Regions from separate parts of the Bradyrhizobium sp. 170 genome, predicted to be linked through region 1. Evidence: predicted binding sites of a transcription regulator. Region 1 holds the regulator's gene; the other holds the start of a gene.
What was found. The regulator LexA, encoded in region 1, represses DNA repair genes until DNA is damaged. The targets are predictions, from matches to a motif close to TGTTCNNNNTGTGTTCNG.

Region 1 (12,023 bases):
GGACCTGGCCGCCACGCGCTGTGGCGCCTATTGGCGGCTTTGCGCCGTCGCGTCCCGCTTTCTGGCCGCCGCTGATCGAAACCCTGCGCGCTTGGGCGCGTGCCGAAGCCGGCGCCGGGCGGTTGCTGCCCTGGGTGCCCGTGGCATTCGGCACCGGCATCGCCTTTTATTTCGCCGCCGATCACGAGCCGGTGCTGTCGGTGGCCGCCGTCGTGGGCATCGCGCTATGCGCGGTCGCGGTCCTGTTGCGGCGGCAAAAATTCTTTCCTGTCGCCGTCATGATCGCCGCCGTCGCCGCGGGCTTTGCGATCGCGACCTGGAAGACGGCGCGGGTCGCGCATGGCGTGCTGGCGCGGCCGATGTTTTCGGTATCGTTGACGGGCTTTGTCGAAACGCGTGACATCCGCGAGCGCACCGACCGCTTTGTCCTGCGCGTCGTCACCATGGAAAGCGCGCGCGGAACGACCAGGCTCGAGCGCGTGCGGCTATCGGTGAAGAAGGGCACGGCGCCCGCGGTCGGCAGCTTCGTCGAGCTCAAGGCGCGGCTGTTGCCGCCGCTCACGCCGGTGCGGCCGGGCAGCTACGATTTCAGCCGCGACATGTTCTTTGCCGGCATCGGCGCCTCCGGCTTCGTGATGGGCGCGATCAAGACCGCGGAGCCGCCCGCTACCGGCGGCGGGCTGCGCCTGCGCTATTCGGCGTTCATGCAGGGCCTGCGCGATACGATCGACGCGCGGATCAGGACCACGCTGGAGGGTGACAAGCGCGCGATTGCAACCGCGCTGTTGACCGGGCGGCGCGACGCGATCTCGCCGCCGGTGAACGACGCGATGTTCATCTCCGGTCTCGGCCATGTCCTTTCAATCTCGGGCTATCACATGGCCGTCGTCGCGGGCGTCGTGTTCTTTGCGGTGCGGGCGCTGCTGGCGCTGTTTCCGGTTCTCACGGTTGGCTACGCCATCAAGAAATGGGCGGCTGCGGCAGCCCTGGTCGCCGCCGCGTTCTATCTGTTGCTGTCGGGCGCCGAGGTCGCGACGCAGCGCTCGTTCTTCATGACGGCCGTGGTGCTGATCGCGGTCATGGTCGATCGCCGGGCGATTACGTTTCGCACGCTCGCGGTCGCGGCCCTGATCGTGCTGACAGTCGCGCCGGAGGCGCTGGTGCATCCGAGTTTTCAGATGTCGTTTGCGGCGACGCTTGGCCTCGTTGCCCTGGTGCAGATCGGCATGCCGCGTTTGTTCGCGACGCCGGACCATACCGCGACCGCCCGCGTGGCGCTGTGGGGTGGCCGCGAGATCACGATGCTGTTGCTGGCCTCATTGGTGGCGGGGCTCGCGACCATGCCGTACGCGGCCTTTCACTTCCACCGGGTGACGCCTTACGGCGTGCTCGCCAATCTCGCGGCGATGCCGGTGGTGTCAGCGCTGGTGATGCCGGCGGGCCTGCTCGGACTCGTCGCGATGCCGTTCGGGTTCGATCGCCTGTTCTGGGCGATCATGGGTGTCGGCATCGACTGGATGATCGCGGTGACGCAATGGGTCGCGGCTTTGCCCGGCGCGGTCGGCCGCGTGCCGGCGTTCGGCATCGGCCCGCTGATTGCGGCCAGCCTCGGCATCATCCTGCTCGGCCTGTTGCGCACGCCGCTGCGCTGGTCGGGCGCCGTACTGGTCGTGGTTGCGGCGCTCTGGGCGGCGAGGGTGCCGCAGCCAGATATCCTGATTTCCGCCGATGGCCGCAATGTCGGCGTCCGTGGGCAGGACGGCCGGCTGCATCTGATGCATGCGGCAAAGGGCTCCCGGGATTCTTTCCTGCTGAAGGAGTGGCTGGCGGCGGATGCGGACGCCCGAACGGCGGCTGACGCGTCGCTCACATCAGGCGTCTCATGCGACGATTTTGGCTGCGTGATGCAATCCGCCGGCGGCACCCTGATCGCGCAGGCGCTCAGGCCCGAGGCACTCTCGGACGATTGCGAGCGCGCCGCGCTGATTGTGACGCTGCGGCAGGCGCCCGCTTCCTGCGCGGCTTCCGTCATCGATGCCGACCGGCTGCGGCGGCAGGGCGCGATGGCGCTGCGGCGAGGCCGTGACGGATTTGTCGTCGAGGCGGCCAAACCCAGAGGGATCGACCGCCCGTGGTCGCCGGCCATCGCGGACGAGAGCGAAGCAGACGCAGCCGTTCTGGCGCCGCGCGTCGTGCCGCCGCGCGCGGTCGACGCCACGCCGGCCGAGGCCGATCTTCAGGCGGAGGAATAGAGCGTTTTCCAGCGAAAGCCTGCCCCGGACTTGATCCGGGGTGGAGACCGGTTCGCGTCAAGAAAACGCGTCGAATCAAAAATCTGGAGCCCCAGGGCTCCAGACGAACTTCAGTGCTCGTCGAGCGGGGGGCTTGAGGGACTGGCCGGTATTTCGAATGCGCCGAGGTGGAATTCCTCCGGCGCGTCGGGGGTCGACGGCAGGTTGACCAGCGTGAACGACGCCTCGGGGAATTGCCGCCAGATCGCGAGATCTTCGGCCGTGATGGTGAGCCAGCCGTACCGGAACATGTACCGTCCGGGCTCCGTGACGCGTCCGGCTCTTTGCCATGTGACTTTGTTGACCACCGACTGCCCCTCGGCGCCTAGTTTCTCAAAAAACCATATCACCATGATCCGCCGGCCTGAACCGGCGGATCACATGCGCGTCGTTTATCCGGTCACGATGGATTCGGCCGGTGGCGCTTCCGTCACCTTTGCCGCACGTTCGCCCTCGGTCACCGGCAATTGCAGTACGGTCGCGCGCTGGCCTTCGCAAAGCTGCGTCACCAGCACATGGCTTCCGTCCGGAAATTCGATCGCGTCATGGTGGCGATCGGTCACTTCGGGTTCGATCTGGTTGAACTTGCCGACCCGCCAGTCGGTGGTTCGCGTCCAGATCCACCGGTTGTCGTATTTGACGTCCTCGGCGAACGCCAGTTCGGTGCCGGGAAGCATGCAGACCGCCACTGAAGGCTCGCGTTCCGACGCAAAGCCGCGGGTCGATGTACCGCGGAATGTCGTGGTGATCAGCGTCTCGCCGACCTTGGCAGGCCGCGTCGCCACAGCGTGCAGGCTATAGTCACACATCGGATGGCTCCCTCGTTTGAGATAGCTGACCCGTGTCTGCAAGAAGGAGGCACAGGCCTCTATCAGAGTGGACATATTCAGAGCGGACTTGGCGCAGAGCCTTTTCTTGTTTCTGGGCAATTCTGCGGCTAGCGCACTGCGTCAAAATCACAAACGCGCTAACGCAGTTTTGTTCCAGGCATGCAGCAAAAAACCCCGGCCGAAAGGCCGGGGCGGGATTGCCGTCGCAGTCACGTCCGCATCCAGCAGGTCAATATTTGCGGTACAGCCCGATCAGCTTGCCCTGAATCCGGACCCGGTTCGGCGGCAGGATGCGGACTTCGTAGGCGGCATTGGCGGGCTCCAGCGCGATCGAGGCGCCGCGGCGGCGGAAGCGTTTTAGCGTGGCTTCCTCCTCGTCGATCAGCGCCACCACGATGTCGCCGGTGTCGGCGGTCTCGTTGCGCTGGATCAGCGCCATGTCGCCGTCGAGAATGCCGGCGTCCACCATGGAATCGCCGCGCACTTCGAGCGCGTAATGCTCGCCGGAGCCGAGCATGTCAGGCGGCACGCTGATGGTGTGGCTGCGGGTCTGCAGCGCCTCGATCGGCGTACCGGCGGCGATCCGGCCCATCACGGGCACGGCAACCGGGCGATTGCCGTCGTCCTCGCTGGCCGGCGCGCTTACGGAGCGTTTGCCGAGCGTGCCTTCGATGACGCTCGGCGTGAAGCCGCGGCGGCCGTTAGCGGCGGCAGCCAGCTCCGGCAGCTTGATGACTTCGATGGCGCGGGCGCGGTTGGGCAGGCGGCGGATGAAGCCGCGCTCCTCCAGCGCCGTAATGAGGCGGTGAATTCCGGATTTCGAGCGCAGGTCGAGCGCATCCTTCATCTCGTCGAAGGAGGGCGGTACGCCGGCTTCCTTCAGCCGTTCATTGATGAAACGCAGAAGTTCATACTGTTTGCGCGTAAGCATCGCGAGCATTCCCCCGGTTGGTACAGTCTTTCGGTCCCGAATCTCCAGGGTCCATTGCGGGAGTCCCCAAAACTCCCAACCATAGACACTAGCAGTCGAAACAAATCATGAACGGACACTATATGTTCGATATGTGTTCCGCAACCACTTAATTTCAGGTGAACGCATTGCGGCTTCGGCTGAAGACACCCTCAAAGGCGCAGTTCAGGCGTCATTCCGGCAGCCGGAGCAGCTCGCACCGCGAACCCTTCGCGGCAGCCGGCGCGAACGGCGGACGTATCACAAGTGCCCGTGCCGCAGCGAGATTCCCTAATAGCGATGAGTCCTGGTGGTTCACCGGCACCGCGATCAGCGTGCCGTCTTCGCGCTCTTCGAGGCGTGCCCGAAGATAGTCTTCGCGCTGGTCGTTGGCAGCGAGATCGCGGCCCAGCAGGGCGCTTTCGCGCCGATGATGGACGGTGTCGCGGCCCGATAATGCACGAATCAACGGCACCAGAAACAGGAAGCCGCAGACATAGGAGGAGACGGGATTGCCGGGCAGGCCGATCACCCGCATCGCACCCAGCCTGCCATGCATCATCGGCTTGCCCGGCCGCATCGCGATCCGCCAGAACGCCATGGTCGTCCCCTCGGCCTCCAGCGACCGCTTGACGAGGTCATGGTCGCCGACCGAGGCGCCGCCCATGGTGATCAGGATATCTGCTTCAAGCTCGCGCGCACGGCGGATGCCTTGCGCGGTGGCGGCGACCGTGTCGGCGGCGATTCCGAGATCGACGACCTCGGCGTCCTCGGCGCGCGCCAGCGCACGGATTCCGTAGCCGTTGGAGTAGACGATCTGGCCCGGGCCCGGGGTCGACCCCGGCATCACCAGCTCGTCACCGGTCGCAAGCACCGCGACCTTCGGGCGGCGGTGCACCGCAAGCTCCGGATAGTTCATGCCGGCGGCGAGCGACAGGTCGCGGTCGGTGAGGTGGCGTCCGCGCGTGAGCAGCACGTCACCCTCGCGGAAATCGACGCCGGCAGGCCGGATATGTCGGCCGGAAACGGCGGCTTCCGTGATGTTGATATGGTCACCGTCGACGCCGGTGTCTTCCTGGATGATGACGGCGTCGGCGCCATCAGGGATCACGCCGCCGGTGAAGATCCGCACCGCTTCGCCTCGGCCTACCTTGCGCTCGAACGGGCGGCCGGCCGCGACCTCGCCGATCACCTTCAGCCGTGCCGAGATATCGGCGGCATCCGCCGCGCGCACCGCATAGCCGTCCATCGCCGACATCGCCTGCGGCGGTTGCGTCCGCCGTGCCGCGACGTCGCGCGCCAGCACACGATGAAAGGCATCATCGAGCGCGATCATTTCCTCGGGCAACGGTTCGGCGCGGCTGAGGATCGCAGCAAGTGCATCGGCGACAGGCATCAAGGCCACGGGCACTTCTCCTCGGGTGCAAGCGCGTCTGTTCAGCTGTTCGGCCCGGCGACGAGATCGCGCGCGCCTTCATATCGGAGAGCGCGAGCGGAGGCAAAAATGCGGCGCGGAAGGCTTGCGCCCGATACCGCAGTTTCGGAATTCATCCGCTGTCTGAATTTTATCCTGAACTCACCGGGATATGTTGCTGAACAGCAACATTATTCTGCAATCTCACCCGAGGTCAGGCGGGAATCGTCTCAATCCGCGTCAGCGATTTGTTCGCATCTGTGATTGGGGTAGGGTTCCCTGAGATTGAGGTGTGGGCGCCCAAAGTTTTGGCCAGCCACAGGCTGGCTCACCCGAGCTGGTTTCGCGCGAAGCCGGAGCGGACGATGACGGGGGCGATAGCTACGGCAACGGGTTCTGCGTCCCCGCGCGCTTCCGGTGTAATTCTTCCATCCGATCGCCGGGCGAGCCTGCTGGCGAGCAGCATGCTCTGCGGCGGGACCTTGCGCAGCCTCGCGGCGGCGGCCGGGATGATGACGGCGGTCGGCGTCTCGCCGGCCTTCGCTCAATGCTTTTCCGGTACCGGCGGCAACATTACCGGCGCGGGCTGTACCGTCACCGCGGCGACAGGTGCCTTCTCCACCGCAGTGGGGTCGGGAGCGAATGCGACGGGCTTCTTCGCAACGGCGTATGGCTCTGTGGCCACAGCGAACGGCAGCAACGCGACCGCGACGGGCGCGCTCAGCATCGCGAACGGCGCCGATGCGACCGCGACGGGCGCGGTCAGCTTCGCGAACGGTGCGCAGGCGACCGCGACGGGCACGCTCAGCATCGCGAACGGCGTCGATGCGACCGCGACAGGCACAAATAGCAACGCGAACGGGAGCAGCGCCACGGCGACCGGTTACTTCAGCCAGGCGAACGGAGCTTCTGCCACGGCAACGGGCATGGCCAGTCTGGCCAACGGCGCCCTGGCCACCGCGACCGGCACTGGCAGTGTTGCGAACGGTGTCACCGCGACCGCGACCGGCATGGGCAGCTTTGCCAACGGCGATCAAGCTTCCGCGACCGGCGTGAGCAGCTATGCCAACGGCTCTCAAACGACCGCGACCGGCTACGCCAGCACCGCCAACGGCGCTCAAGCCACCGCGACGGGGGTGTTCAGCACCGCCGGCGGTAACTTCGCGACGGCAACGGGCGCGGGCACTACCGCGACCGGCGATTTCGCCACCGCGACCGGCGGCTCCAGCACCGCGACCGGGGCCTTCGCCACCACGACGGGGGCCTTTAGTTCGGCAATTGGCGCGAACGCGACGGCGACCGGTACGAGTGCCTTCGCCAACGGCACCAACGCGACGGCGATCGGCCAACTCAGCAAAGCGAATGGCGTCAGCGCGACCGCGACCGGCCGGGGCAGCATCGCCAACGGTGCCACCGCCAGCGCCTTCGGCGAAGGCAGCAACGCCACCGGCGCGGCCACCACCGCGATCGGCCAGGCCAGCGTCGCCAGCGCCACCGGTGCCACGGCGGTGGGCGCCAGTGCGCGGGCAACCGCGACCGGCGCGGTCGCCGTCGGCAACACGGCCGCCGCCACCGGCGTTAATTCGATTGCGATAGGCAACGGCGCGACCGCCACCGGTTCGATCGCTGTCGGCGCCGGGGCGTTGGCTTCCAATGGTGGCGCCGCGTTCGGCGACGGCACGGTGGCGACCGGAACGAATTCGGCCGCCCTTGGCACCGGCGCCACGGCGACATTCGCCAATTCGACCGCGATCGGCAGCGGCGCGACCACAACAGCGGCGAACCAGGTCGCAATTGGCACGGCGACGAGCACCTATAAAATGTCCGGCATCGCCTCGGCGACGAGCCTTGCCGCACAATCCGGTCCGACCTCGTTCGTCACCAGCGACGCCAACGGCAATCTGGCGACCACCACCTTCAACCCTCAAAGCCTCACCTCGCTGCAGTCGCAGGTAACCTCGCTGCAATCTCAGGTCACCGACAACCGGCTCGAGGCGCGTACCGGCACCGCGCTGGCGCTCGCCGTCGGTGCGTCGCCGGCCCTGCAGGCGGGGCGCCGGTTTGGCATTTCGGCAAGCTACGGCAACTTCCAGGGCAGCAACGCCTTCGGCGTGGGAGCGACGGCGCTGCTGTATGACAACAAGAACTATGCGGTTGTCATCAACGCCGGTGCGGGCATTGGCATGGAGCGAAATGTGGTCGGCGTGCGCAGCGCGATCGGACTCCAGTGGTAGTTCGCTGGCGGGTTCTGATGCTTGCGGCTGTGATGGCGGCAAGCACGTCCGGCGGTCATGCGCAGCAGGCGCCCGAGCAAGCGCCGAAGCCCGCGCAGATCGATCGCAACGGCGTGATGATCCTGATCCGCTCGACGCTGCTGGCGCTCGATCAGGCCAACAAAACCGGCAATTACACCGTCCTGCGCGACCTCGGCGCGCCCGGCTTCCAGACCAATACGGCGGCGCGGCTGGCCGAAATATTCGCCAAGCAGCGCAACGACAATCTCGATCTGTCGGGTGTCGCGGTGATCGATCCGCAGCTCAATTTGCTGCCGCAGATCGAGGCCAACGGGTTGATGCGTATGGCGGGCTTCTTTCCCTCGGTGCCGACCCAGGTCAATTTCGAACTGGCGTTCGCGCCGGTGCACGGGCAATGGCGACTGTTCGGCATCTCGGTGTCGATCGGACCGAGCGGGCCTGCCGCACCCGAACCGCCCGGGTCGCCGGTTGCGCAAAAACAGCCGCCTGCAAACGGAACCAAGCCAGCAGCTGCAAAGTCCGCGCCCGCGATCAAGCCCACGCCGACGGAGAGGCCGGCCGACACCCAGCAGCCGAAATAGACCGACCCGCAAGCCAACAAGCGACGGAAAATGTTACCCGACGAAGCCTTGAAATCGATGAAGGTGATGTTCGCGACGCCGTGCTACATCTCGGCGGTCAGCATGCACTACGTCACCAGCATCTTCGAGCTCACCCATCACTGCAACCGGTTCGGGCTGCAATGCATCCTGCACATGCATTCGGAGAGCCTGATCACCCGTTCGCGCAACAAGATGCTGCTCAAGTTCCTGTCCGACGAAACGCTGACGCACCTGTTCTGGATCGATTCCGACATCACCTTCACGCCGCAATCGGTGTGCCGCCTCTTGCTGATCGACCGCGACGTCACCGCCGGTGTCTATCCGATGAAGAACTTCAACTGGCCTGAACAGGGCCTCCCGGCAGGCACGACGCGGCAGCAATTCGAGGACCGCTATACCGAATACCCCTTCAACCCGATCGGCCATGGCGCCGAGCGGGTCAGTAGCTATGCCGACGCCGACGGCTTCGTCGAGGTCGCGGAGGCGCCGACCGGCTTCATGTGCATCAAGCGGGATGTATTCTTGCAGATGATGGAGAAATACCCCGGTCTGAATTACGTTCCGGACGGCCCGCCGAATCCGCAGGCGCATCTGCACTGGCTGTTCTTCGACTGCATGGTCGATCCGGATTCAGGTCGCTATTTGTCGGAGGATTACGCGTTCTGCCGCCGCTGGCGCGATATCGGCGGCAAGATCTGGGTCGATCTGCAATGCAAGCTGATGCACCTCGGGCAGCACCATTTTCGTGGCGACCTCGCCGAGAGCTTGCGTCTTCAGGGCCGGTGGTAGACGGCCGCTAGATCCTGAGCGCAGCAAGCGTCCTTGCCACGTCATCCGTCGATGTCACGTGGATGGTACAAAGGCCGCGCGCCCGCGCACCTTCGATATTGGCGGCCGAGTCGTCGAAGAACAGGATCCGCGACGCCGGCACGCCGATGGCTTTTACCACATGATCATAGGCTTCGGCGTCGGGTTTGCGCAAACCGATGCTCGAGGACAGGAAAATCTGCCGGAAATGGCTGAGCACGTCGGCATAGGCCTGAGAGAAATGCGCGACATGGGCCGGATTGGTGTTGGAAAAAGCATAAAGCGGCAGGCGTTGTGCTGCGCCGGCCAGCAGCGGCGCAATTCCCGGCATCTCGCCGGTGAAGATCGCGTTCCAGCCTTCCAGGAACTGCGCGTCGGTGAGGCCGATGCCGAGCGACTGGCGCAGGCTCGCAAAGAACGCCGCGTCGTCGATCCGGCCGATCTCGTGATGCTTGAAATTGTCGTTGACGACAAAACGCCTGGCGAGGTCGGCGGGCTCGCAGCCGGCGTGCCCTGCCCAGTTCGCCATCACCTGGTCGAAACTGATGTCGAGCACGACACGGCCGAGGTCGAACAACAACACGTCGACGGAGGAGGGCGCTGGCGGCAAATTCATGGCAATCGTTTACAAAACTGGTCAGGCATGGGCAACGGGCTGGACTGATTTCGGCCCGATCCGGCGCTTAAGCCGGTGCACGAGCTATGCTAAGGCTTGGGGCCTATTTCAGGGAGTAGTCGAATGCAAGCCGTTGGGAGAATTCTGGGCGCCGTCGCCGTAATCGCGTTATTCGCTGGACCCGCTGCGGCCCAAAAAGGTCCTGCCAGATATGGCGAGGAGGACAAGCCCAAGACGCCTGCGGAAATCGCGGCCGAGAAGGACGCCGAGCGGGCCTATCGGAGGTCGCTCGGCAACATACCGGAACAACAGAAGACGGACCCCTGGGGCACCGTGCGCAGCGACAGTGCGCCGCCGAAAGCGGCGGCCAAGGCGCCGCCGGCCAAGCCGAAGGCCAAATCCGCCGAGGGCGCCGCAAAGTAAGAAGACACTTCCCGGCGTGATGCCGGGACAATGATGTCCGCAGGCGAGGAAACCACAGATGACGGAAACGCTGCTGTTTTCCCCGATGACGATCCGCGGCGTTACGCTGAAGAACCGCATCGTGGTGCCGCCGATGCATCAATATTCGGCACAGAAAGGTTTTCCGACCGACTGGCACCTGATGAATGCCGGCAAGTTCGCCGCCGGGGGCGCGGGCCTCGTCGTGGTGGAATCGACCAAGGTCGAGCGGCGCGGCTGCGGCACGGTCGGCGATCTCGGCATCTGGGACGACAAGTTCGTCGAGCCGCTGGGCCGCCTCGTCAAATTCATCAGGCAGCAGAATTCAGTCGCCGGCATTCAGCTCGGCCATTCCGGCCGCAAGGCGCGCGCGACAAGGCCGTGGGAGGGCGACCGTCCGCTTGAGCGGACGCCTGACATCGAAGATTGGGAGGCATGGCAGCCGGTGGCGCCGAGCGCGATTGCCCATAGCGAGAAATGGCCGGTGCCGAGGGCGCTGGAAACGCGCGAGGTGAAGGATCTGATCGAGGCCTGGGGGCAGGCCGCGCGGCGCGCCCATGAAGCGGGTTTCGAGGTGCTGGAGCTGCACGGCGCGCACGGCTATCTCGTGCACGAGTTCCTTTCCGAACGCTCCAACCAGCGCAGCGACGAATATGGCGGCTCCGAAGCCAACCGCATGCGTTTCATCACGGAAATCGCGGAAGCCGTGCGCACGTACTGGCCCGACCACAAGCCGCTGTTCGTCCGCCTCTCGGTCGAGGACAATGCCGGATGGGGGCCGGAGCAGAGCGTGCGGCTGGCAAGGATCCTCAAAGCCAGGGGCGTCGACGTCATCGACTGTTCCTCCGGCGGCATCACCGAGATGGCGCCGATCCTGGGCAAGGAAATCAAATTTGGCTACCAGGTGCCGCTGTCGGAATACGTCAAGCGCCATGCCGACATCATGACGATGGCGGTCGGTCTCATCATCCATGGCGACCAGGCCGAGCAGATCCTGCGCGAGCGCCAGGCCGATTTGATCGCGGTGGGCCGCGAAATCCTCAACAATCCCAATTGGCCGATGGACGCCGCGCTCAAGCTCGGCGTGGAGGGCCCGTTCCGCAACGTTCCGCCGCAATTCGGCTACTGGCTGGGCACCCGCGCCAAGCGCGGTTTTGGAACCCGGCCCTCCACCTGGCAAAACGGGCTGCAGGAAGCCGATTAGAGCGTTTTCGAGCGAAGTGGACACCGGTTCGCGTCAAGAAAACGCGTCAAAACAAGAGTCCAGAGCCTCGGCTTTGCTGCCTCTTGATAAGGCCGTAGTGGTCCGGGCCGGCGTGCCTTGATCCGACCAAAAAGCCATTGTGAGTTGGTTGCGCCGGGACAGGGGCGCCGATTCACTGAAATCGCGGGCGTCCGTTAGCCAAGAGGGACGCCCCATAATGCGCAGGAATTTTGCCTTTCTTCTCGGCACGGTTACGGGTGCGTGTCTGACCGTTCTCGTGGTGGGACCGCAGGGGGCTAGTCTGGTGGCGGCGGCAAAGGCCGCGGCGCGTTCCGACGCTTACACCCAGCTCAATTTGTTCGGCAACGTGTTCGAGCGGATCAAGACCAGCTACGTCGAGAAGCCCGACGATTCCAAGCTGATGGAAGGCGCCATCAACGGCATGATCTCTGCGCTCGATCCTCATTCGCGCTACATGAATGAGAAGGGCTGGAGCGACATGCAGGAGACCACCCATGGCGAGTTCGGCGGGCTCGGCATCGAGGTCACGATGGAAGACGGCCTCGTCAAGGTGGTCACGCCGATCGACGATACGCCCGCGGCCAAGGCCGGTA
Region 2 (12,023 bases), 4.3 Mb from region 1:
GGCGTCGACGACAGCCCGACCCGGTCCCCGATCTCGGCAACCGAGAGCGAGGCGTCCTCCTGCAGCACGGTCAGGATCTTGCGGTCGATGGCATCCAGGCGGCGGTTGGCTTCAGGGAGCTGAACGGCTAGGTCGGTCATGAGAAAAATGTTCCATACGGGAGGTTTGATATCCTCATATATAGAAAATTCTTCTATAGCAAGCCCCGCTATTGGCCGGTCGACGCCCGGTCTGCCACCTGGCCGTGGCTCAAAAGCCCTTCAACTTCAGCACGTTGCGGGGCGGCGAAGGCGCCGCCGAAACGGGTGCATTTCAGCGCCGCAGCGGCGGAGGCGAATCGCAGCGCCTGCTGCAATCCCTGCTTCTCGGTAATCGCCAGCGCAAACGCGCCGTGGAACACGTCCCCGGCGCCGAGGGTGTCGACCGTATGCACCGGGAAGGCGGGGGTCTCCTGAATGTCCCCCTTCTCGTCGAGCCAGATCGTGCCCCTCGGGCCACGGGTCCCCGCCAGGAACGACGAGGTCAGTTTGGCGATCTTCTTCAGCGCCTGGGCGTCGTCAGTAACATCTGCGGTTTCCTGCAGCGGCTCGCTGGAGAACACCAGGTGCGTGGAGGCGTTCAACAGGCCCTCGCGCAGCGACATCGCCCGATCGACGTCGACGATCACGGGAATGCCACGCCGGACCGCCTCGGCGCAAAGCTCGGTGCAGAATTCCGCGCAGCGGCTCTCGGTCAGAATGGCGGCGCAGTCGTCCAGCAGCGTGTCGAAGTCGGGCAATTTCACATGCCACAGTTTCGGATCGCGGAAGGTCACGATGGTGCGCTCGCCGGATGGATCAATCATCACCGCCGAGATCGGCGTCACCAGCCCCGGCATGTGGATGAGATGTTTCGTCTCGATGCCCTCATGCGCCATCTGCTCGAAGATGAAGCGACTCGATGTTTCGTTGACATCTCCCATCGGCCCGCAGATCGAGGCACGGCCACCGAGCCGAGCGATGCCGATCGCGCCATTAAGCGCGTTGCCGCCGCAGATTTCGTCGAATGCGGTGGCGTTCTCCTTGGAGCCGCGCCCGGGAACACCCGGCGTATGAAAGGTGAGGTCGCGCACCGGCATGCCGATGCAGAGAATCCGCGGCGGGACTTTGGGCGCTTTATCTTGAAAGTTCATTCGGGAATCCGTCATGTCGGTTCCGCCTTCTGCCGGAACCAAGGTCCCGAGTTAATCGACTGGTCGATGGACGGTTCCCGCTATGCGCTCGTATCGTTTCCTCCATGCACCCAGCGTCCGATCAGATGGTGCGCGATCGCGAACGGATGCGCCGCAAATAAGCCATCAGGATGTTCGCGCCGGTGCATCAGCGCGACTTCGGCGCGATCGAACCAGCGCGCGTCCTCGAGCTCGGTACGATCAACCACGATATCCTCGTTGAGCGCACGTGCGGCGCATCCGATCATCAGCGATGACGGATAGGGCCACGGCTGTGTCATGTAATAGCTCACATCGGTGCAGCGGATGCCGGATTCCTCGAAAATCTCGCGGCGGACCGCGTCCTCGATGGTCTCGGCGGCTTCGACAAAACCGGCCAGACACGACCACATCCCGGGCATGAACTGCTTCTGCCGGCCGAGCAGGCACTTGTCGCCTGATGTCACCAGCATGATCACGACCGGATCGGTGCGTGGAAAATGCTCGGCCTTGCAGCTCGGGCATTCGCGCTTCCAGCCGCCTTCCTTCATCCCGGTGCGGGTGCCGCAATTGGCGCAGAAGCCGTGGCGCTGGTGCCAGGTCACCATCGATTTGGCCATGGCGATGGCGGAAAGCTGTTCCGGCGGCACCGTGCCCTGCATGGCCATGCCGCGCAGCTCGGTCACGGCGACGTCGTCGCGCGTCATCAGCTTCTCGACCGCTGCGGCCGAAATGCCCATGCCGAAAACCGGCGCGCTATCGCGTAGCCCCAAAAAGATCGTGCCGGGATTGGCGCCGAGCTTCACGGCCTCTTCGACGCCGAGCAGCACGCGCGGTCCATCCGCGTCCTGCCTCACCAGAAGCGAGTCGCGGTAGATCACATAGGCGCCGGCGTTGCGCTGGCTCTCCAGCGCGAACAGTTTTTCGTCATTGGCGCGCAGATGCGCGGCGCGATCGAGAATGTGGGTGACGAAAGCGGGCTTCCCCAGCGGATATTTGTCGAATGCGGACATCGTTTCAACCCAACCAGATCTTGCGGCGAAGCGCGTTGATGAAATTCTGTACTTCCTCGGCGTCATGCGCCAGCGGCGGCATCACGCCCCAGACCGGCCGCGGCCAGGCCGCGTCGCTGGTACGCCGCGCGATGACGTGGACATGCAACTGCGGCACCAGATTGCCCAGCGCCGCGACATTGAGCTTGTCGCAATTGGTGACCTCTTTCAGGGCGCGCGAAACGCGTGAGATTTCGGTCATCAGCTGCGCCTGCGCGACCTCGTCGAGATCGATGATTTCCACCGCACCCTCCCGGCGCGGCACCAGCAACAGCCACGGGTAATGCGCGTCCTTGATGACCAGCACCTTGCACAGCGGCAGGTCGCCGATGTCGATGGTGTCCTTTTTGAGCTGGGAATGCAGCGACCAGGCGGAGGCGTCGGAGGGCATCAGGGTTCTATGATCCTCAAAGTAGGATTGCAGAGGGCGGCCCTGCAAACAACACCCGCCATGGCCGGGCAGAAGCGTGAAGCGCGTTTTCGCCCGGGATGTCCCGGGCATCCACGTCTTTTTTGCGTTGAACTGGAAGAAGCAAGACGTGGGTGGCCGGGTCAAGCCCGGCCATGACGAAACGGGGTAGTTCCGGCGCATGGCACCCTCCAACCCCGCTTGCTTTCCGGCCCTTTTGGCCCCAAATAAGGACCGGGAGATTGGCGGTGGACGAGCCACTCGCCAACCGGGTCAGGTCCGGAAGGAAGCAGCCCTAACGAGGTCCGGATCGGGTCGCTCGTCAGTCTCCTACCTGTTTTTCGAGCGAATCGCGCAATGTGGGCGGAAAAGCCTGCCCCTTGCGCCTGATTTCGTTCCTTTCCGCAAGCCGGCCCCGAGAGACAATCAATTGCGGATCGACCGATGAGTGATGCTGGCGCTCCCCCCGACAAGTCAGACGGCGCCAGCCAGAGCGGCTTCGAGCTCGGCGGCCAGGGCGAGACGGCCAAGCCCTACCGGGTGCTGGCACGCAAATACCGCCCGTCCAGTTTCGAAGACCTGATCGGCCAGGAGGCCATGGTCCGCACCGTTTCGAATGCGTTCGAAACCGGCCGGATTCCGCAAGCCTGGATCCTGACCGGCGTCCGCGGGGTCGGCAAAACCACCACGGCGCGGATTCTCGCCCGCGCGCTGAACTACGAAAAGCCCGATGGCTCGGTGAAGGGGCCGACCATCCATATGCCTGACCTCGGCGTGCACTGCCAGGCGATCATGGAAAGCCGGCACATGGATGTGCTGGAAATGGACGCCGCCTCCCATACCGGCGTCGATGACGTCCGCCAGATCAATGACAGCGTGCGTTACGCGCCGGCCAGCGCCCGCTACAAGGTCTACATCATCGACGAAGTCCACATGCTGTCGACGGCGGCCTTCAACGCCTTCCTGAAGACGCTCGAAGAGCCGCCCGAGCACGCCAAATTCGTGTTCGCCACCACCGAAATCCGCAAGGTCCCGGTCACGGTGCTGTCGCGCTGCCAGCGTTTTGATCTCCGCCGGGTCGAGGCCGATGTGCTGATGGGGCATCTCTCCAACATCGCGAAAAAGGAAGGCGTCGAGGTCGAGCCCGAGGCGCTCGGCATCATCGCCCGCGCCGCCGAAGGCTCGGTGCGCGATTCGCTCTCCCTGTTTGATCAGGCGATCGCCCATGCCGCGGGCCTTGTCCGCGCCGATGCCGTGCGGCAGATGCTGGGGCTTGCCGACCGCACCCGGGTGATCGACCTGTTCGAGCATCTGGCGCGCGGCGATATCGCCAGCGCCTTCGGCGAATTCCGCAGCCAATATGACGTCGGCGCCGATCCGGTCGTGGTGCTGTCCGACCTCGCCGAATTCGTCAATTTCGTCACCCGGGTGAAGATCGTGCCTGCGACCGCCGACAATGTTGCGTTCGGCGAGACCGAGCGCGTCCGCGCCCGTGAATTTGCCGCAAAATTGTCGATGCGGGTGCTGTCGCGGATGTGGCAGATGCTGCTCAAGGGCATCACCGAGGTGCAGACCGCGACCCGACCGGCGGCGGCAGCCGAAATGGTGCTGGTCCGCATCGCCTATGTCGCCGACCTGCCGACGCCGGACGAGGCGATCCGGATGCTCGACCAGAACGGCGGCGGAGCGCAGATGGCCTCCGGCGGCGCGGCGCCGTCACGGGCCGCGCCCCCCGCACCGGTATCTTCAATGTCTGCCGCTTCGCCGATGCGGACGCCTGCTTCGCCCCGCTCCGGCGCGGAAGCGTCCGCGCGGCCGCAAATGGTGGCGCCGTCGGCCCAAACCGAGTCCACGCCCGTCCTGCGGCTCGCCACTTTTCCGCAGCTCGTCGCCCTCGCCGGCGAGAAACGCGATATCCTGACCAAGACGGCGCTGGAATCCGATATGCGCCTCGTCCGCTTCGAGGACGGGCGGCTGGAGGTGGCGCTGGAGCGCCATGCGGCGCGCGGGCTGGTCAACGACCTCTCCCGCAAGCTGGAATCATGGACCGGGCGGCGCTGGACCGTGGTGATCTCCAACGAGGCCGGCCAGCCGACGCTGCGCTCGCAGAATGAGCAGGCGAGGAACGAACACGCGCGCGCCGCCGAGGCCGATCCGCGCGTGCAGGAGGTGCTGGCGCGATTTCCCGGCGCCAAAGTGGTCGAGGTGCGTCGACTTGCCGCCGAGCCGCCGGAATCCAATATTAACAGTGAAGAGTTGAACGAGAGCTCCGACGGCGACGACGACTGATCGGGCTCTCGAGAGGACGGACGAATGGCTGATTTTCTCGGCATGATGAAGCAGGCGCAGCAACTGCAATCCAAGATGCAGGCGATGCAGGAAGAGCTCGGCAATCTCGAGGTCGAGGGCATTTCCGGCGGCGGGCTGGTCGCCGTGCGCATGACCGCGAAGATGGAAGTGAAGGGCGTCAGGATCGATCCCTCGCTGATGAAGGCCGAGGAGCGTGAAGTGCTCGAGGATCTGCTGGTGACCGCGCACAACGACGCGCGGCGCAAGGCGGAGACCGCGGCGATGGAAAAAATGCAGGCGCTGACCGGCGGGCTCGGCCTGCCGCCCGGACTTGGCCTCACCTGAAATGGCAGCGAGCGTTGCCGGCCCCGAAATCGAACGCCTGATCCAGCTCCTGGCGCGCCTGCCGGGGCTGGGGCCGCGCTCGGCGCGGCGTGCGGCGCTGCATCTGATCAAGAAGCGCGAGGCGCTGATGACGCCGCTCGCCGGCGCGCTGCAGGTCGCAATCGACAAGATCCAGGTCTGCAAGACCTGCGGCAATATCGACACGCAAAATCCCTGCACGGTCTGCACCGATCCGCGCCGCGATCCCTCGACCATCGTCGTGGTCGCCGACGTCGCCGATCTCTGGGCGCTGGAACGGGCGAATGCGACCAACGGCCGCTATCATGTGCTCGGCGCCACATTGTCGCCACTCGACGGCGTCGGCCCGCAGGATCTGACCATCGACGCGCTGGTGGCGCGCGCGCACGAATCACAAGTCGGCGAGATCGTTCTGGCGCTGAATGCAACGGTTGATGGCCAGACCACCGCCCATTACATCACCGATCTCCTGCAGGACGCCAACGTCAAGGTGACCCGGCTCGCGCATGGCGTGCCTGTCGGCGGCGAGCTTGATTATCTCGACGAAGGTACGTTATCGGCTGCCATGCGGCAGCGAACGCTGTTCTAACCCACATCAACGGAACTGATCGACATGACGAAACCGCGATTCGGCAAGCGCTCCTGTTTTGTTTTCATGATGGCGGTGGCCTTTGCCGCGCCTTCCGCGTGGGCGCAGCAGGCCGAGCCGGCGCCGAAGCCCGGCAAGCCGATCAATGCCGGCGATGTTCTGTCCGGTGAACTCAACGCCATGAAGGGCGGCAAGAAGAGCAAGCGCGCCGCGACCTACCAGATCACCAGCGAGCCGCGCCGGCTGCCGCCGCCGAACGGGTTGTGCAATCTCGAGACGGGACCTGAGACGTTCCAGCTCGTCACCAGCAGCGACGCCCAGGCCGCGCAACTGAAGAATTTCATCGGCAAGGAAATTTCCGTGAAAGTCGACGAAGTCGCCTGCGCGCAGGACGCCGGGCAGATGAGCGAAGCCGTGATCACCAAATGGAGCGTGGTGACCAAGCATTGAGTATCGAACTTCGTAGCCCGGATGGAGCGAGCGCAATCCGGGATGATCTCATCGCCGTCGGACCGACCCCGGATTTCGCTTCGCTTCATCCGGGCTACAAGAGACTTAAACCTTCACCGGCCCCACCGCATCGAAATGCCCGCGGCGCTGCAGCCAGGCCAGCAGGATCAGGCTGGGGATTGCGACCACGACGGAGATTACGAAGAACTGCGGCCAGCCCGTCGCCTCTGCCACATAGCCCGCACCTGAGGACAGGTAAGTGCGCCCTACCGCGGCGAGCGCGGTGAGCAGCGCGTATTGGGTCGCCGTGTGCAGCGGGTTCTGGCACAGCGCCGAGAGATACGCGACGAAGATCACGGTACCGATCGCGCCGGTGAAGTTTTCCGCCGAGATGGCGACGGCCAGCGCCCATTGATTGGTGCCGACAAGGGCGAGCCACGCAAACACAAGGTTTGAGACCGCTTGCAGCACGCCGCCAATCCAGAGGCTTGCGACCAGCGAATAGCGCCGCGCCACGTAGCCGCCGGCAAAACCGCCAATCAGGGTCGCGGTCAGGCCGACGCCCTTGACGATAGCGGCGTAGTCGACCTTGCTGAACCCGATGTCGATGACGAACGGCGCCGTCATGCTGCCGGAAAATGCGTCGGTGAGCTTGAATGAAACCACGAACGCGAGGGCCACCCAGGCGTACTTGCGGCTGAGAAATTCCGAGAATGCACCGATCGCGGCGTGAAGCACGCGCGAAAATGCCGTCTCGGTGCTGGTCGCGGCTTCCGCGGCCGCGGATTGTGTCGGTTCGGTTGCAGCCAGCGCTGTGACGGTGCCAATCAAGATCAGCGCCGCCATCACCACATAGCCCCACGTCCAGGCCAACGATCGCGCGATATCTGCTCCCTCGAATCCGCTGACGATGACCAGCACGCCGGCGGTCGAGACCAGCATGCCGATCCGGTAGGCCGCGACGTACGAGGCCATGCCGGCGGCCTGCTCGCTCTCGGGCAGGCTTTCAACGCGGAACGCATCGACCACGATGTCCTGGGTCGCCGACATCACGGCGACCAGAAGCGCGCCAAGTGCCACGAACAGCGGTGAGCGCGCCGGGTCGGTCAGGGCCAGCAGCAGGATCGCGCCGATCAGGAGCAGTTGCGAAAACACCAGCCAGCCGCGCCTGCGGCCGAAGGCGCGCGTGAAGATCGGCACATGCAGTGCATCGACCAGCGGCGCCCACAAAAACTTCAGCGTATAGGGCGTGCCGACCAGTGCGAACAGCCCGATGGTTCCGAGATCGACGCCGGACTCGCGCATCCATATCTGCAGTGTCGATCCCGACAGCGCCAACGGCAGGCCGGACGAAAAGCCGAGCATCAGCACGATCAGAACGCGCGGCTGGAGATACACGGCCCACGCCTCGCGCCAGGTTGGCGCAGGTGTGGCCGATGTCGGGGAGGCAGCTTCAGGTGCGGTCATGGGAGGGTGTTAACAGATTCTGCCACAAAAAGACTGTCATCGGCCGGCTTGACCAGGCGACCAGAATCGTAGGGTTGGTAGAGCGAAGCGCAACCCACCATTCGTGATGGGTTTCGCTGCGCTCTACCCATCCTACTACGTCGGAACCCTACTCCCCCGCCTGTAGCTTGCGCGGCACGGGGAACAGCTCGGCCGTTCCGCCCTTCACCACGCGCGCCGCCTCGACCGGCGCATCGGTCTTGCTGAAATCGAGTTCCTCGATCCGCCCGGCGCGCTTTTCGATCTTGTCGGCGGAGATCAAAACCTGTCGCACATCCTCGTTGACGTCGCCAAAATGCTTCTGCAGCTTCAGCACGCGCTCGCGCAGGCGCCCCAGATCGTCGCCGAGATTGAGCACCTCGGTGCGGATCTGGTCGGCGGCGTCGCGCATGCGCGCGTCTTTCAGGATCTGCTGCATCACCTGGATCGCCAGCATCAGCAGCGAGGGCGACACCAGCACGACGCGGGCGCGGTAGGCCTTCTGGATCACGTCGTCGAAACCGTCGTGGATTTCCGCATAGACCGATTCCGACGGCACGAACATCAGCGCGGTGTCCTGAGTCTCGCCGGCGATCAAATATTTCTCGGCGATGTCGTTGACGTGCTTCATCACGTCGTTGCGCAGGCGCTGGGTAGCGAATTTGCGTTCCTCGTCGCTGCGCGCGTCGTGCAGCGCGGTCATCGCTTCCAGCGGAAATTTCGCGTCGATACAAAGTGGCCGCTGGTCGGGCAGGAACACCACGCAATCCGGGCGCTTCCCCGTCGAGAGCGTGTGCTGGAACGCGTAGGAGCCCTGCGGCATGCCGTCCTGCACGATCGCTTCCATCCGCGCCTGCCCGAACGCGCCGCGCGACTGCTTGTTGGCGAGCACGTCGCGCAAGGTCGTCACCTGCGACGTCAGGTCGGTGAGGTTCTTGTGCGCGTTGTCGATGATGCCGAGCCGCTCATGCAGCACGCGCAGACTGTCCATGGTGTGGCGCGTGGTCGCTTCCATCGACTGGCCGACCCGGTGCGTCACCGAATCCAGCCGCTCGTTGACCGCGCGCGCCATCTCGGCCTGGCGGCCGGCCAGCGACTGGGCCATGGCGTCGACCCGGCCGGTGGATTCGCTCTGCGCCCGCAGCATCTGGCTTAAGCGCTCTTCCAGTTCGTCGGCGCGAATCGCCTGCGCCATCGCCAGTTCCGCGCCCCGGCGGCCGGAGCGGGCGATGACGATGGCGATCGCCAGCAGCAGCACCAAAGCGAGCGCGCCAAAACCGGCCAGCGCCTCGCCGACGTGGATCGGCAGGTCGCCGACGATGAAAAGAATTTCGTTCATACGGCTATGTAGCCCGATTCGCCGGCTTTCGCGAACGAAGAGGGAACATTTATGGTAAATGAAGGCTTAATTTTCGTGGTTAACGCGTCGTTAAAAATCATGGTTAAGGCCGCCTTAACGGACGCCCCGGCGCATTGACCCCGGCAAATCAGCAGCTTAAATCGCGCGCTATGGCCTTAAGAGAAATCATCATCCTGCCGGACAAACAGCTCCGGCTAGTCTCCAAACCCGTCGAGAAGGTGACGACGGAGATCCGCAAGCTTGCCGACGACATGTTCGAGACCATGTACGAGGCGCCCGGCATCGGGCTCGCGGCGATCCAGGTCGCGCAACCCTTGCGGCTGATCACCATGGACCTCGCCAAGAAGGACGAGAACGGCGAGACCAAGCCGAGGCCGCGGGTGTTCATCAACCCGGAAATCATCTCCTCGTCGGAGGAATTGTCGGTCTACGAGGAGGGCTGCCTCTCGATCCCCGAATATTACGAGGAGGTCGAGCGCCCGGCGAAGGTCCGCGTTCGTTTCACCGATCTCGACGGCAAGGTGCACGAGGAGGACGCCGATGGGCTGTTCGCGACCTGCATCCAGCACGAGATCGACCATCTCAACGGCGTGCTGTTCGTCGACTATCTGTCGAAGCTGAAGCGCGACCGCGTGTTGAAGAAGTTTACCAAGGCCGCCAAGCGCGCGGCGGAATAGGCCGCCACTCTATCGACCGTCGTACCCGGCCTTGTGCCGGGCATCCACGTCTTTCTTTCTCGCTGCACGGAAGACGTGGATGGCCGGGACAAGCCCGGCCATGACGGATAAACTTAGCTCACACCGAGATCCATCCGCCTCATGCCGCTCCGCTTGATCTTCATGGGCACGCCCGATTTCGCGGTGCCGACGCTGCTCGAACTCGTGGCCCATGGCCATGAGGTCGTGGCCGTTTATACTCGCGCGCCGAAGCCGGCCGGGCGTGGCATGAAGCTGCAACTGAGCCCGGTCGAGCAGGAGGCGCGGCGACTCGGCATTCCCGTGCTGACGCCAACGACGCTGAAGACGCCGGAAGCGCTTGAGGAGTTTCGCGCATACAATGCCGATGCGGCGGTCGTCGTCGCCTACGGCATGATCCTGCCGCAGGCCATTCTGGATGCGCCGCCGCTCGGCTGCTTCAACCTGCATGCTTCACTTTTGCCGCGCTGGCGCGGCGCCGCCCCAATCAACCGCGCCATCATGGCAGGCGATGCCGAGAGCGGCGTGATGGTGATGAAGATGGATATCGGCCTCGACACCGGCGACGTCGCGATGGCCGAGCGGCTGGCGATATCGGACGCCATGACCGCCGCCGACCTGCACGATGCACTGGCGCCGCTCGGCGCCGACTTGATGGTGCGTGCGATGGGCGGGCTCGCCCGCGGCGGGCTGCAGCTCCAGAAACAGAGCGAAGACGGCGTGACCTACGCTGCCAAGATCGAGAAGGCCGAGGCGCGGATCGACTGGCAGCGCCCGGCGCGCGAGGTGCTGCGGCATATTCACGGCCTGTCGCCGTTCCCCGGCGCCTGGTGCGAGATCGCGACCGATGGCGAACCGGCGCGGATCAAGATTTTGCGCTGTGAACCCGCAAAAAGCTCTGGCACATCAGGCGAAGTGCTCGACGATCGCCTGATCATCGCCTGCGGCGATGGCGCGATCCGCATTCTCGAACTGCAACGCGCCGGCAAAGCCCCGATGAAAGCGGCGGACTTTTTGCGAGGCACGCCGCTGAATGCTGGCGTGCGGTTCTCTTAACACTGTCATACCCCGCGAAGGCGGGGTATCCAGTACGCCGCGGCCTTCGAGATTGAACCGAGACGCCGCGGCGTACTGGATCATCCGCCTTCGCGGATGATGACGGCTCCACTGGATTGATATGCCCCGCTACAAGCTCATCATCGAATATGACGGCACGCCGTTTTCCGGCTGGCAGATCCAGGACAACGCACCGACCGTGCAGGGCGCGCTGGAAACTGCGGTGATGGCGATTTGCGGCGAGCAGGTTCGCGTCCACGGCTCGGGCCGCACCGATGCCGGCGTGCATGCGCTGGCGCAGGTGGCGCATTGCGATATCCAAAAGCCGTTTCCGCCCGGCCGGCTGCGCGACGGATTGAACGCGCATTTGCGGCCGCATCCGATCGGCGTTCTCTCGGCGGAAATCGTCGCCGATGATTTCGAAGCGCGCTTTTCCGCCAAGAGACGCCACTACCGCTACCGCATCACCAACCACCGCGCCAATCTTGCGCTCGACATCAAGCGAAGCTGGCGGATACCGCGCCATCTCGATACGGATGCGATGCAGATCGCAGCGCAACGCCTGCTCGGCAAGCACGACTTCACGACGTTTCGCGACACTGAATGCCAGGCGAAATCGCCGGAGAAGACGCTCGACCAGCTCGACGTCGTCAGGCAGGGCGACGAGGTTTTGATCCTGACCTCGGCGCGCTCGTTCCTGCACAGCCAGGTGCGCTCGATGGTGGGCTCGCTGGTCTGGGTCGGCGAAGGCCGCTGGAGCGCCGACGACCTCGCCGCAGCACTCGCCGCCCGCAACCGCGCCGCCTGCGGCCCTGTCGCGCCGCCGGACGGATTGTATCTGGTGCGGGTGGAGTATTAAGCGTCGCCGACGATCTCGTAGGATGGGTGGAGCGAAGCGATACCCATCGGGCTAGCGGCGAGGTGATGGGTATCGCTGCGCTCCACCCATCCTACGATTCTTCGCGGACGATGACGGCGGTGCACTACCCGAAATATCGGTCCAACACACCTCGATAAATCTTCGTCAGCTTCTCCAGATCCGACACCGGCGTGCGCTCGTCGATCTGGTGCATGGTCTGGCCGACC

Region 2: the regulator LexA is predicted to act here: its motif matches at 9,196-9,213, upstream of rmuC (DNA recombination protein RmuC).

What each region holds. Positions count from the first base shown of each region.
Region 1 covers NZ_CP064703.1:4,264,837-4,276,859, forward strand. The annotation lists gene IVB05_RS19710 (ComEC/Rec2 family competence protein) at 1-2,252, shown strand, start outside; gene IVB05_RS19715 (hypothetical protein) at 2,363-2,644, opposite strand; gene IVB05_RS19720 (hypothetical protein) at 2,684-3,100, opposite strand; gene lexA (transcriptional repressor LexA) at 3,351-4,052, opposite strand; gene glp (gephyrin-like molybdotransferase Glp) at 4,264-5,475, opposite strand; gene IVB05_RS19735 (hypothetical protein) at 5,949-7,718, shown strand; gene IVB05_RS19740 (hypothetical protein) at 7,736-8,320, shown strand; gene IVB05_RS19745 (hypothetical protein) at 8,351-9,130, shown strand; gene IVB05_RS19750 (HAD family phosphatase) at 9,138-9,764, opposite strand; gene IVB05_RS19755 (hypothetical protein) at 9,888-10,187, shown strand; gene IVB05_RS19760 (NADH:flavin oxidoreductase/NADH oxidase) at 10,246-11,409, shown strand; gene IVB05_RS19765 (S41 family peptidase) at 11,627-12,023, shown strand, end outside.
Region 2 covers NZ_CP064703.1:8,578,146-8,590,168, reverse strand. The annotation lists gene IVB05_RS40540 (Lrp/AsnC family transcriptional regulator) at 1-140, opposite strand, end outside; gene IVB05_RS40535 (sugar kinase) at 209-1,171, opposite strand; gene nudC (NAD(+) diphosphatase) at 1,252-2,202, opposite strand; gene IVB05_RS40525 (HIT family protein) at 2,207-2,632, opposite strand; RNA gene ffs (signal recognition particle sRNA small type) at 2,888-2,984, shown strand; gene IVB05_RS40515 (DNA polymerase III subunit gamma/tau) at 3,095-4,939, shown strand; gene IVB05_RS40510 (YbaB/EbfC family nucleoid-associated protein) at 4,964-5,284, shown strand; gene recR (recombination mediator RecR) at 5,286-5,891, shown strand; gene IVB05_RS40500 (hypothetical protein) at 5,916-6,341, shown strand; gene IVB05_RS40495 (AmpG family muropeptide MFS transporter) at 6,447-7,808, opposite strand; gene rmuC (DNA recombination protein RmuC) at 7,957-9,165, opposite strand; gene def (peptide deformylase) at 9,336-9,863, shown strand; gene fmt (methionyl-tRNA formyltransferase) at 10,005-10,937, shown strand; gene truA (tRNA pseudouridine(38-40) synthase TruA) at 11,059-11,796, shown strand; gene dapE (succinyl-diaminopimelate desuccinylase) at 11,921-12,023, opposite strand, start outside.